Linked DNA regions of Indioceanicola profundi. The protein of the gene in region 1 interacts with the protein of each later gene in a pairwise test. Links are inferred from orthologs where the notes say so. Each region holds a gene or a part of one and is shown on either strand. Other genes may lie near its edges.

The links.
Region 2: the proteins of ndk (region 1) and DOL89_RS01590 interact in binary tests that used the Escherichia coli proteins (3 or more experiments, as listed by UniProt). The link is inferred for Indioceanicola profundi from one-to-one orthologs.

Annotation. Positions count from the first base shown.
Region 1 is NZ_CP030126.1:1,109,273-1,115,782, forward strand. Bases 1,187-4,144 are described here. They hold ndk (nucleoside-diphosphate kinase), read left to right. Parts: upstream 1,187-2,433; coding sequence 2,434-2,856; downstream 2,857-4,144. Other genes in these bases: DOL89_RS05230 (ABC-F family ATP-binding cassette domain-containing protein), read right to left, coding at 1,187-2,208; DOL89_RS05240 (hypothetical protein), read right to left, coding at 3,001-3,222; purN (phosphoribosylglycinamide formyltransferase), read right to left, coding at 3,342-3,992; purM (phosphoribosylformylglycinamidine cyclo-ligase), read right to left, coding at 3,980-4,144. In the rest of the region: DOL89_RS05225 (class I SAM-dependent methyltransferase), read right to left, coding at 1-151; more of DOL89_RS05230, read right to left, coding at 319-1,186; more of purM, read right to left, coding at 4,145-5,041; DOL89_RS05255 (DUF2066 domain-containing protein), read left to right, coding at 5,201-6,510. UniProt on the Escherichia coli protein: Major role in the synthesis of nucleoside triphosphates other than ATP. The ATP gamma phosphate is transferred to the NDP beta phosphate via a ping-pong mechanism, using a phosphorylated active-site intermediate.
Region 2 is NZ_CP030126.1:332,368-338,722, reverse strand. What follows is about bases 2,072-4,874. They hold DOL89_RS01590 (5-formyltetrahydrofolate cyclo-ligase), read left to right. Parts: upstream 2,072-3,058; coding sequence 3,059-3,691; downstream 3,692-4,874. Other genes in these bases: DOL89_RS01580 (inositol monophosphatase family protein), read right to left, coding at 4,818-4,874; DOL89_RS01585 (TIGR00282 family metallophosphoesterase), read left to right, coding at 3,801-4,640; DOL89_RS01600 (cell division protein ZapA), read left to right, coding at 2,458-2,796; DOL89_RS01605 (hypothetical protein), read left to right, coding at 2,194-2,445. In the rest of the region: DOL89_RS01615 (ABC transporter permease), read left to right, coding at 1-1,120; DOL89_RS01610 (ABC transporter ATP-binding protein), read left to right, coding at 1,120-2,067; more of DOL89_RS01580, read right to left, coding at 4,875-5,642; efp (elongation factor P), read right to left, coding at 5,805-6,355. UniProt on the Escherichia coli protein: Involved in the removal of 5-formyltetrahydrofolate.

The DNA.
Region 1 (6,510 bases):
GGACGAAGCTGGAGATCAGATTTGAAAGGGCCGGACCCGAGGGGGTGATCGACGCCACCGCTATCGGGTTGGCCAGCCACCGCCGGAGGAACAACAGGGCGGGGTGCTGTGGCTTGGTAGCCGACCTAGCCTCGACACGGTCCAGCGGCATCGCGAAACGACCCTTTCGTGACATGGAATGGAGCGGGCGGGTGGAGGAGAAATGGCATGCATATCCGGCCGGCGCAATGATTCGGCCTGGAGGAGAGGCTTGCGCAGAGGAACCCGGCCGAACCGGAAACGTTCCACGCTGCCCCGAGAAGAGTTTGTGCGTGGATGTCAGGCGGGCGCCTCCGCACCTGCCTGTTCAAACTGCTCCGACAGATCCAGCCACTGCGACTCGACCTCCTCGATTTCCTTTTCCAGTGTTCCGAGCTCGATCTGCAGCCGGGTGACCTTGTCGGCCGGACCGGAATAAAGCGCGGGATCGGCGAGCTTCGCCGACAGCTCGCCGCGCTTGGCGGTCAGCCTGGCCAGCTTCTTCTCCGCCTCTTCGATCTTCCGGCGCAGCGGGGCCAACTGTGCGCGCATTTCAGCTGCGGCGCGCCGCTCCTCCTTGCGCTGCTCCTTGGATCTGGCCTCGCCCTTCGCCTCCCGGTTGGCCGAGCGGGCCCGGTCGAGAAGCAGCTTCTTGTATTCCTCAAGGTCGCCTTCGAACGGCTTGGCGGTGCCATCCGCGACCAGGACCAGCCGGTCGGCCGTCAGCTCGATCAGGTTGGGATCGTGGCTGATGACGATGACCGCGCCCTCATAGTTGTTCAGCGCCTCAACCAGCGCATCGCGGCTGTCGATGTCCAGATGGTTGGTCGGCTCATCCAGCATCAGGATATGCGGGGCGTCGCGGGTCATCATGGCGAGAAGCAGCTTTGCCTTCTCGCCGCCCGACAGGCTGCCGATCTTCGTCTCCGCCTTCTGCTGGCCAAGGCCAAAGCGGCCGAGATGACTGCGGAGCTGGGTTTCGTTCGCCTGCGGCATGATGGTGGCGAGCTGCTGCACCGGCGTCCAGTCCAGGTTCAGCTCATCCGTCTGGTGCTGTGCGAAGTAGCCGACGCGCAGCTTGCCGGACCGTTTCACCTCGCCCGCCATGGCCTTCAGCTTGCCGGCCAGCAGCTTCACCAGCGTCGACTTGCCGTTGCCGTTGGCGCCCAGCAGCGCGATGCGATCGTCGGCATCGATGCGCAAGCCCACATCCCGCAGCACCGCCTTCTCGCCATAGCCGATGGTGACGCCGTCCAGCGCGATCAGCGGCGGCGCCAGCTCGTCGGGGGAGGGGAAGTCGAAGCTGGTGGTCTCGTCCTCCAGCACCTGGATGCGGGGCCCCAGCCGCTCGATGGCCTTGATGCGACTCTGCGCCTGCCGGGCCTTGGTGGCCTTGGCGCGGAACCGGTCCACGAAGCTCTGCAGGTGCTTGCGCTGCATGTCCTGCTTTGCCGCCTGCGCTTTCAGCAGCTCCATCTGCATGGCGCGCGTCTTGGCGAAGGTGTCGTAATTGCCGGTGTAGGAGGTGAGCTTCAGCCGGTCCAGATGCACGATGGTGGTCGGCACCTTGTTCAGCAGGTCCTTGTCGTGGCTGACGATGATCACCGTGCGCGGATAGGCGCGCAGATAATCCTCCAGCCAGAGCGTCGCCTCCAGGTCCAGGTGGTTGGTCGGCTCGTCCAGCAGCAGCAGGTCGGGTTCGGTAAAGAGCACCGCTGCCAGGGCGACACGCATGCGCCAGCCGCCGGAGAAGTCGCTGCAGGGGCGTTGCTGAGCCTCGGCGTCGAACCCCAGGCCGGACAGGATGCGGGCGGCCCGGCTTTCCGCCGAATGCGCCTCGATGTCCACCAGACGGGCGTGGATGTCGGCAATGCGGGACGGGTCGGTGGCCGTCTCCGCCTCTGCCAGCAGGCTTGCCCGTTCCGTGTCCGCGGCCAGCACGGTCTCGATCAGGGAGCGGCTGTCGCTCGGCGCTTCCTGCCGGACCCAACCCATACGGGCGCCGCTGTTCAGGCGGATGTCGCCGGCATCGGGCTGAAGCTCCCCCGCGATCAGCTTCAGCAGGGTGGACTTGCCGGTACCGTTGCGGCCGACGATGGCGACGCGGTGCCCGTCAGGGATGGTCACGGTCGCCTGGTCCAGCAGCACGCGCCCGGCCACGCGGTATGTAAGATCGTTGATCAGCAGCATAGGCGCGTCATAGCATGGGTTTTGGTCGGGCCAAAGCCCGCCCCTCATATGGGCCCGCTTGCCCCCCATGCCAGGGGCGGGGGACAACCTTGGCGGCCTGTCGCTACGCGCAGTGCGACCGGCGCAACGCTGCCACTCATCCTCATGGCGTAAAAAGGCCGTTGCCCGCCGGCACGCCCGCCGCTATAAGCTCGCGCAAATTTCCAGGTATCCAGGAGAATAGACATGGCCGTCGAACGGACGCTCTCGATCGTCAAGCCCGACGCGACCCGCCGCAACCTCACCGGCAAGATCAACGCCCGCTTCGAGGATGCCGGTCTGCGCATCGTCGCGCAGAAGCGCGTCCGCCTGACGAAGGAGCAGGCCGAGAAGTTCTATGAGGTGCATGCCGAGCGCCCGTTCTACGGCGAGCTGGTGTCCTTCATGATCTCCGGCCCGGTCGTCGTGCAGGTGCTGGAGGGTGAGAACGCCGTCGCGAAGAATCGCGAGATCATGGGCGCCACCAACCCGGCCAATGCCGCCCCGGGCACCATCCGCAAGGATTTCGCCGAGAGCATCGAGGCGAACTCGGTTCACGGCTCCGACAGCCTGGAGAACGCGAACCGTGAGGTCGCCTTCTTCTTCAGCGAGATCGAGATCGTCGGCTGATTGCAGCCCGGTCCGGTTAGGACGGAAAGGCCGCCGGAGCGATCCGGCGGCCTTTTTCGTATCCAGCTTCAGTGGGGCGCGGGCAAGACAAAGGGCCGCCGGATCGCTCCGGCGGCCCTGGAAATCCTGTCCGCGGCCGGCGCGTCAGACCTTGCCCAGCATCGCAGCGATGGCGAGAGCGATATGGCCGAGGATCATGAAGACGACGGCGTAGCCCCAGCCCACGAAGAAGTGCAGCAGGAACATCAGCAGGATCAGGATGACGCTGATGATTCCCATGGTGACGAAGCGGGTGAAGCCCGCCCAGTTCGCCGCATGCTCGCGAACGAGCGCATCGTTGACGACGGTGTTGTCGTGACCGGCCATGTCTCTTACCCCTGGATTGATGCCGTACCCTTTGCCCAGGGTTTAAGCAGTCCCTGTGCTGCTGACAAGTCGGATGTGCGTTTCGGCGCAGGAACCGTTGCCGCAGGTCCGGCGATCCCTCAACCCGGCGGGTTCAGGACCGGTTCGGGCGCGGTAGGCTGGCCCGTGATCTCCGCCCGCTCGTCCACGACCCGCACCCGGCCCTCCGCGATCAGCTTGACCGCAAGCGGATAAAGCCGGTGCTCCTGGGTCAGTACCCTGTCCGCCAGCGCATCCTCCGTATCGCCGGGCAGGATCGGCACCGCCGCCTGGCCAATGATCGGGCCGTTATCCATGGCCGCACGAACATAGTGCACGGTGCAGCCATGGAAGCGCACGCCTGTCTCCAGGGCGCGGCGATGAGTATCCAGGCCGGGGAAGGCGGGCAGCAGCGACGGGTGGATGTTGATCAGCCGGTCATGCCAATGTTCCACGAACCATGGCGACAGCAGGCGCATGAAGCCGGCCAAGCAGACAAGCTCCACCCCCGCCGTTTCCAGGGCTTCCGTCATCGCCTGCTCAAAGGTCGGCTTGTCGGCAAAGCCGCGGTGGGACACGATCGCAGTGGCGATGCCGGCTTTGCGCGCCCGTTCCAGTCCCAGCGCATCCGCCTTATTGGAAAGAACCAGCGCGATTTCGGCGGGAAAAGCGGGATCGGCGGCTGCGTCGATCAGGGCCTGGAGATTCGATCCGCGCCCCGAGATCAGAACCCCGAGCTTCAGCCGCGCCATCCGTCCAGCCCTGCAATCCGAACACGCTCCTGACCATCGGCGCTGGCGGCGACCTTTCCGATGCGGGTCACTGTCTCACCGGAATCGGCCAGGATTTTCGCCGCCTCCTCGGCCCGGTCGGCGGGGCAGACCACGACCATGCCGATACCGCAGTTGAAGGTGCGTGCCATCTCATGCGGGGCGATGTCGCCCGTCCGCATCAGCCAGCGAAAAACCGGGGGCAGGGTCCAGGCGGCGGCATCCAGCTCTACGCCGGTGCCGTCCGGCAGGACGCGCGGGATATTCTCGATCAGCCCGCCGCCGGTGATGTGGGCAAGGGCCTTCACCGTGCCAGCCTTTACGGCGGCCAACACCGGCTTCACATAAATCCGGGTCGGGGTGAGCAAGGCCTCGCCAAGCGTGCGGCCCGAGTCCCACGGGCACTGGTCGCCGTAGGTCAGGCCCGAAACTTCCACCAGCTTGCGGACCAGACTGTAGCCGTTCGAGTGGACGCCGGAGCTGGCGAGACCCAGCACGACGTCCCCTTCCGCCACGCCGACGCCGGTCAGGACCCGGCTGCGTTCCACCGCACCGACGGAGAAGCCGGCGAGGTCGTAATCACCCTCGGCGTACATGCCGGGCATTTCCGCCGTCTCACCGCCGACGAGGGCGCAGCCGGCCTGACGGCACCCCTCGGCGATGCCGGAGACGATGGCCCGGCCTGCGGCGACGTCCAGCTTGCCCGTCGCGAAATAGTCCAGGAAAAGCAGCGGTTCCGCCCCTTGCACGACAAGGTCGTTGACGCACATGGCAACCAGGTCGATTCCCACCGTATCGTGCTTTCCGGCCTCGATGGCGACCTTCAGCTTGGTGCCGACGCCGTCGGTGGTGGAGACCAGAAGAGGGTCCTGAAACCCGGCAGCGCGGAGGTCGAAAAGGGCGCCGAAACCGCCGAGTCCTGCGTCGGAACCGGTGCGCGCCGTGCTCTTGGCCAGGGGTTTGATTGCCTCGACCAGCGCGTTGCCTGCGTCGATGTCGACGCCGGCGTCCTTGTAGGAGTAGCTGCTCAAGGTATCCTCGCTTCTGGCAATCGCGGTAGCGGCTGGGCTAAAACAGCAAAAGCACCGTTCCCTGACAGGCGGCTGTGCATCCGTGCACCCGCCTGTAACCATGGGGGCCGCCGGTCGTTGTAACCGGGGCCGAACATAGCAAGATCGGAATCCATTGCAATGCTGGTCCGCTGCATTCCCCTCCTGCGCAGGTTCCTCCCGCTGGCCCTCGTGGCGATGCCCCTGGCGGGCATGACCGCGCTGTCGCCGGTCCCCTCCGTCGCCCAGACCCGGGACGATGTCTTCACGGTTGAGCGGGTGCCGGCGGACGTGACCGCAGCCAGCGCTGCGGTGGCCCGCGAGCAGGGGATCGCCCAGGCTCAGCGCGACGCCTTCGCCCGTCTGTTCGATCGGCTGACCCTGGATGAGGACGGGGCAAGGCTGCCCGCCCTCGGAGCGGCCGAGATCGAGCAGATGGTGGACAGCTTCGAGGTGGTGTCCGAGCGGAGTTCCTCCGTTCGCTATGTGGCGGAGATCAATGTCAGCTTTCGGCCGGCTGCCGTGCGGTCGCTGATGCTCTCGAACGGCATCCGCTATGCGGAGGTCAGGTCGAAGCCGGTGCTGATTCTGCCTGTGGACGAGACGGGACAGGAGCCGGTGCTGTGGCAGCGGGAAACTCCGTGGCGTCAGGCGTGGGAGAACTTCTCCGCCCCGCCGAGCCTGCTGCCGATCCTGGTGCCCTATGGCGAAATCCAGGATGTGACGGATATTGATGTCAATGAGGCCCTGGCCGGAAACGAGGAGGCGATGCGCCGGATCGCCGACCGTTACGGGGCCGGAGCGGTGGCAGTGGCCCGGCTCGGGCTGGATGGCGAGCTTCAGCCCCCGCCGCCGCCCCAGGACCCGTTCGCTCCCGCCGACCCGACGTCTTTCCTGGCAAGCCCCGGTTCCGCCATGACCTCGCCCGATCAGGCGGCAGAAGCGGTACCGTCCGAGGGCGGTGCGGAGGACACGGACCGTCCGCGCGGGCTCATGTCCATCGTTACCATCCACCGGTTCCAGGGACAGCCGGAGGTGCTGACGGTTGAACTGCCTCCCTCGGCGGCGCTGCCGGAGGACGGAGCGGTGACTGTCGGTGTCGAGCCGGCGGCGACCGGCGAGGAGCCTGCAGCCGGATTCAGCGAGGAACTGCCCGAGGATGGTGCCGGCGCGGTTCCGCCGGAGGCGGCCCAGCTTGTTCCTGCGGCCGTTACCCAGGTCGCGGCAGCGTTGGAGCAGAACTGGATTCGGGCCAATCTTCTGGAAACCGGCAATGAAAGCGTGCTCAGCGTGCGCGTGCCGCTGTCCAGCCTGAAGGAATGGATGGAGACGCGCTCGCGTCTGGCCCAGGTTCCGACCGTGACCCGGACACGGCTGATCGAACTGTCGCGCGATCAGGCGGACATCGAACTCTACTATCTTGGCGATTCGAATGGGCTCCGCACGGCGCT
Region 2 (6,355 bases), 780 kb from region 1 along the record:
GTTCTTCGCCGTCCTGCTGCGCGCCTTCCTGCTGCACCGGCTGCGTGAGCGCCAGACCCGCATCAGCCTGCTGCTGCTGCCCGTCTTCGCCTTTCTCGGCATCGGCGCCTACAAGCTGCTCATCTTCGGCGATGTGGACCTTCTCCCCGAGTTGACCCGGCCGAGCTACGAGACCGTGCTGGTCGATGCGGGCGGCGCCTATCCCGGGCTGGGGTTCGGGACCGAGGAGGCGTTGCGGCGCATTGGACGCGATCCCCGCTTCACCGTCACCATCTTCCCCTCCGACCCCGGCGATGCGCCGCTGCACGACCGGGAGGCGGATCTTATCGTGGCCGTCCGGGACGGGCGGGTGCATGTGGCATCCGCCACCGCCCATCTCGCCACTGCCGACCTGCTGCGCGATCTGCTGCTGCACGGCGGCGGAGAGTCCAAAGCGAGCATGGCCTCGCCGTCGGAGGCTCGCTACGACGTCCGTTTCGTGCCGGCGGACATCGTCAGCGCCAGCGGAATGATCACCCTGCTGCCCTTCTATTTCGTTCTGATGCTGGCGGGGAGCTGCGGCAGCACCGGCGCCGCCGCCTTTGTCGCCGACCAGCGCAAGGGGATGCTGCGGCACTTCCTGCTGACGCCCGTGGGGCAGACCGGCCTGATCTCCGCGAACGCCCTGGCCGTCGCGGTGCTGGCCCTGCTCCAGAGCTTCGTGCTGCTGGCTGTTGTGGCTGTCTATGGCGAGGTGCCGCGGATCGACCTTGCGGCCTTCACCGCTTCGATGGCGGCGGGGGCCGCCCTGCTGACGGCGCTGGGTTTTGCCGCCCAGTCCTTCAAGCCGGCGGAGAACGCTTCCGGCGGCGGGCTGCTGATGATAACGGCGATGATCCTCAGCATGTTCGGCATGCAGTACATGATGCTGGCGGAACCGGACGGGGAGGTCGCCTGGATGCTGCTGGCGAACCCGTTCGGAGCGCTGATGGATCTCGTGCGCCAGGCACTGACCGGGGGGGCGGCGTTCAACCCCGCCTGGATGTCCTATGCGGTGGTCGGGGGCTGGACGGTGCTGGCGGGCGGCATCGCCGCCGGCCGCTTCGCCTATGCGCTGGAACCGGACTGGACGCGGCGCTGATGGGGGCGGAAGGGATGCGGGACGGGATGATCGTCGTCGAGGGGCTGCGCAAGAGCTATGGCGCAACCCTGGCCGTGAACGGCATGGACCTGCGGGTCGAGCCGGGGGAGGTCGTCGGCCTGCTGGGTCCGAACGGGGCCGGCAAGACCACGACCATGGAGATCCTGGAAGGGCTGCGCCGGCCCGATGGCGGAACGGCGCGCGTGCTGGGCCGCGACGTCCAGAGCGGGCTGGAGCCGGTGCGCGACCGCATCGGCGTGGTGCTTCAGTCCGGCAGCATCCTGGAGCGCGCCACGGTGGGCGAACTGACCCGGCTTTATGGCCTGATGTACCAGCGCGCCCTTCCTGCCCGCGAGTTGCTGGAGCGGGTCGGGCTGGCGGACAAGGGCAAGTCCCTGGCCGGCAGCCTGTCCGGCGGCCAGAAGCAACGGCTGGCCATGGTGCTGGCCCTGATCGGCGATCCCGACCTTCTGTTCCTGGACGAGCCGACGGCGAACCTGGACCCGCAGGGCCGCGCCCTGTTGTGGGACATGGTGCGGGAGCGCACGCTGGGCACCGGCCGCGCCGCCCTGCTGACCACCCATTCCATGGAGGAGGCGCAGGCGCTCTGCTCCCGCGTGGCGATCATGGACAAGGGACGGCTGCTGGCGATGGACAGCCCCTCCGCCCTGGTCAACCAGCACTGTCCCGGCGCGACCGTGACGTTCGAGACCGACCAGGACTCCCCGGAGGAGCTGTTCCAGGCCATCGACGGCTTCTCCGGGATCGAGCGGGCCGGCGACGGGCGGCGGGTCAGCCTGTCCGGCCCGCGGCTGGAGCCGATGCTGGCCGCCTTGATGTCCCGACAGCAGCAGACGGGTTTCCCGATCGGGAATCTGTCCGTGGAACGCTTCACCCTGGCCGATGTCTTCCTGAAGCTGACCGGCCGCGACCTGCGGGATGAATAAGGTGGTAAAGAAGCTCCGGAAGAGGTGGTTTGGCGCAGACCCTCGCCGTTGACGCGGGCCCTGCCCCGAACCTACTGTTCGGCACCGCACCAATGCGGCTGATTGGTGGCTGATTCGCAGGAGCCGATGGACGGGGACCGACTGAAATCCGCGCTCGACCGCCTGGACGTGGCGATTCTGCGCCTGGGCCGGGCCGTGGATGAGCGGGTGGCGCGGGAGGCGGCATCCTCCGACGCGGACGGCGCCGCGCGCCAAGCACTGGAACAGGCGCTGGCCGAGGCCCGCGAGGGGGAACGCCGCGCCAAGGAACAGGCCGCCGAACTCGGCGTCCGCTTGGATCAGGCCATCGACAGGCTTCGCGTCGTTCTGGAGGATTGAGAATTGGCCCGTGTGGATATCAGCCTGAACGGCCGCGCCTATGTGCTGGCCTGCGAGGACGGGCAGGAGGCGCGGCTGCATGAGCTGGCCGGCCTGGTGAACGACCGGCTGACCGGAATTGCGGCGGGCGTCGCCGGGGCCAGCGAGGCGCAGCTTCTGGTGCTGACCACGCTTGTCATGGCGGATGAGATCGACGAGATGCGGCGCGAGCTGGAGCTGCTGCGCAAGACCCGCGAGCTGGCCGTCCCGGACCCCGCGGTGAAGGCCGCGGAGGAGGAGCGGGCGGCCTCCGCCGTGGATACTTTGGCAAAACGCATCGAGGACATTGCCCAACGCCTCGAGCGTGCCTAGATTGGTGGTCGGAAGGTTGGCTGCGCGGTGCGTCAGGTCGCATCATCCCCGGGGCCGATAACCCATCCCTTTGGGAGCTGTCCCTGCCGGCACCCTGGTGTCGGTATATGGCGCCCACCTGCTTGAGGCAGGCCGCGAGGGATAAGCACATACCAACGGCCAAGTGGCTGCCTTCCACCCTTTTCTTCCCTGGCCGCCGCCCCCCACGGGCGTCACGTGGGCGTCACGCTCCGCCGGGACCGTAGAGCCGCCGCGGAACGCAATGATGAAGCCCGCCAACGATACAGGCCCCGTGCCCGCCGGCCCGGACGGCGATGACGACATCGCCGCCGTGAAGCAGGCTGCCCGGCGCGCGGCCATGCAGGCGCGGGCCGCCATCGATCCGGCGGGCGCCGCCGAGGCCCTGATCGCCCATTTCGACCAAGCCTTCCCTGATCTCGCCCCCGGCACCATGGTGTCCGGCTACTGGCCGCGCACGGATGAGCTGGACCTCCGCCCCCTGCTGCGCCATCTCGCGGCGCGCGGCATGCGCACCTGCCTGCCCGTGGTGGCGGGGCGCGGCTGGCCGCTGCTGTTCCGGCTGTGGCGGGAGGGGCACCCGCTGGTCCCCGGCGCCTTCAAGGTGATGGAGCCGATGCAGGAAGCGCCGATCGTGCGCCCCGAGCTGGTGCTGGTGCCGCTGCTGGCCTGGGACAGGCGCGGCATGCGGCTGGGCTACGGCGCCGGCTTCTACGACCGCACCCTGGCCGCCCTGCGGGAAGACGGCCCGGTGCTGGCGGTGGGAGCGGCCTATGACGGCCAGCAGATGGACCGGGTCCCCACCGATCCCTACGACCAGCCGCTGGACATGATGCTGACCGAGCGGGGCGTGGTGAGGTTTTCGCCGGCCCCGTAGGTCGGATCAAGCGTGCGGCAATGATCCGACATTCCGCGACCGCTCTGCACAGCCTCGTCGGATCGGCGCTACGCTTGATCCGACCTACGTATGCGTACAAGGACTGATAATGCGACTTCTTTTTCTGGGTGACATTGTGGGCCGCAGCGGGCGGGAGGGGCTTCTGCGCCATCTGCCGGAGTTGCAGCAGCGTCTTTCCCCCGATTTCGTCGTGATCAATGGGGAAAATGCGGCGGGCGGCTTCGGCATCACCGAGAAGATCGCCAACGAATTCTTCGCCGCCGGCGTCGACTGCATCACCACCGGCAACCATGTCTGGGACCAGAAGGAACTGCTGGGCCAGATCGACCGCATTCCCAACCTGATCCGGCCGATCAACTATCCGGAAGGCACGCCCGGCCGCGGCTATACCGTGCTGCCCAGCAAGAACGGCCGTTACAAGGTGCTGGTCATGAACGCCATGGCGCGGGTGTTCATGGACCCGCTGGACGACCCGTTCCCCGCTATCGAGCGGGTGGTGAAGGTGCATCGGCTGGGTGGGCCGATGATGGGGCCGAACGGCGTGCACGCTGCCATCCTGGACTTCCACGGGGAAGCCACCTCGGAAAAGATGATCATGGGCCATGTGCTGGACGGGCGGGTCAGCCTGGTCGTCGGCACCCATAGCCACATCCCCACCGCCGACCTTCAGATCCTGTCCGGCGGCACCGCCTATCAGAGCGACGCCGGCATGTGCGGCGACTATGACAGCGTCATCGGGATGAAGAAGGAATCGGCCATCCACAAGATGACCCGCAAGACCCCCGGCGAGCGCTTCACCCCGGCGGAGAACGACGCCACCGTCACTGTCTGCGGCATCTTTGTGGAAACCGACGACCGCACCGGCCTTGCCAAGCGGGCCGAACCGGTGCGCGTCGGCGGCCGGCTGAAGCAGGCGATGCCGGAATAGGGGTATCCGGCTGCGTCGTCGGGTTCTGAGCAGGGGCTTCGTCCTTCGACAGGCTCAGGACGAGGGTGGAGATGGTGGGGTGAGGAGCCGGCGCTGTCGCCCGACACCAACCACCCGCGCTTTCCTCACCCTGACCCTGTCGAAGAGTGAACCCGAAGGAGCACGGGCCGCCCAGACTTACCCCTGCGCCTGCGGGGTCGCCTTCGGCTTCACCGCATTGTGCAGGATGGTCTGCAAGGGGCCGTGCAGGAGCGGGTTGGCGGCCAGGATGCTGGCCCCGGACAGATGGCCCTTATGGCCGGAGATTTCCGACACGAAGCCGCCGGCCTCGGTCACCAGCAGGGTGCCGGCGGCGATGTCCCAGGGCTTCAGGTCCTTTTCCCAGAACCCGTCGAAGCGGCCAGCCGCCACATAGGCCAGATCGAGGGACGCGGCGCCCCAGCGGCGGATACCGGAAACCTGGCCGGCAAGAGCCTGGAGCTGGGCCATGAACGTGCCCATGTCGCCATGGCCCTTGAAGGGAATGCCCGTGGCGATCAGCGCGTCGGCCATGGTGCGGCGGGCCGACACGCGCAGGCGCTGATGGTTCAGGAAGGCGCCCGCCCCCTTCTCCGCCCAGAACAGCTCGTCGCGCACCGGCTCGTACACCAGGCCGGCGATGATCTCCCCGTCCCGCTCCAGCGCGATGGAGATGGCGAAGTGCGGCAGGCCGTGCAGGAAATTGGTGGTGCCGTCCAGCGGATCGACGATCCAGCGGTGGGACTTGTCCGATCCCTCGATCGTGCCGCCCTCTTCCATCAGGAAGCCGAAGGCGGGACGGGCCTTCTGCAGCTCCTCGCGCACCATGCGCTCGGCCTTGCGGTCGGCGGCGGAGACGAAGTCCGCCGGACCCTTGCGGGAGACCTGAAGCTGCTCGACTTCGCCGAAGTCGCGCACCAGGGCGCGGCCTGCCTTCTCGGCGGCCTTCGCCATGACATTGAGTACGGCCGAACGGGCAGCCATGGGCGGTCTCCTTCACGGATTTTCAAGAACAATGGCGCCCGTCCCCTGACAGGCACCGCGGACAGCGGACAACAGTCGAAAACACAAAAGGCACCCGGCGGAAAAGAGAAGGGCGCCCGCCGATAGGGCGGGCGCCGCGCTTCCGCTCGGGTCCTGGCCGGATCAGTCCTTGGCGCGTTCCAGATAGGAGCCGTCCTCGGTGTTGACCACGATGCGGGTGCCGGACTCGATGTGCGGCGGAACCAGGACGCGGACGCCATTCTCCAGCAGGGCCGGCTTGTAGGAGGAGGAGGCGGTCTGCCCCTTCACCACCGGATCGGCCTCGGTGATCATCAGCGTCACGGTCTGCGGCAGCTCGACCGAGAGCGGGGCGCCCTCGAAGCTCTGCACCTGCACTTCCATGCCGTCGTTCAGGAACACCTTGCCCTCGCCGATCACGTCGCCGGGGATCTGCACCTGCTCGTACGACTCCTTGTCCATGAAGGTGTACATGTCGCCGTCGGCGAACAGGAAGGTCATCTCATGCTCGTCAAGCCGGGCGCGCTCGACCGTCTCCTGGGTGCGGAAGCGCTCGATATTCTTGGTGCCGGTCCGCACATCCTTCATTTCCAACTGGATGAAGGCGCCGCCCTTGCCGGGCTGCACGATCTGGGTACCGGTGATCACCCACAGCTTGCCGTTATGCTCAAGGATGTGCCCCTTGCGCATGGTGT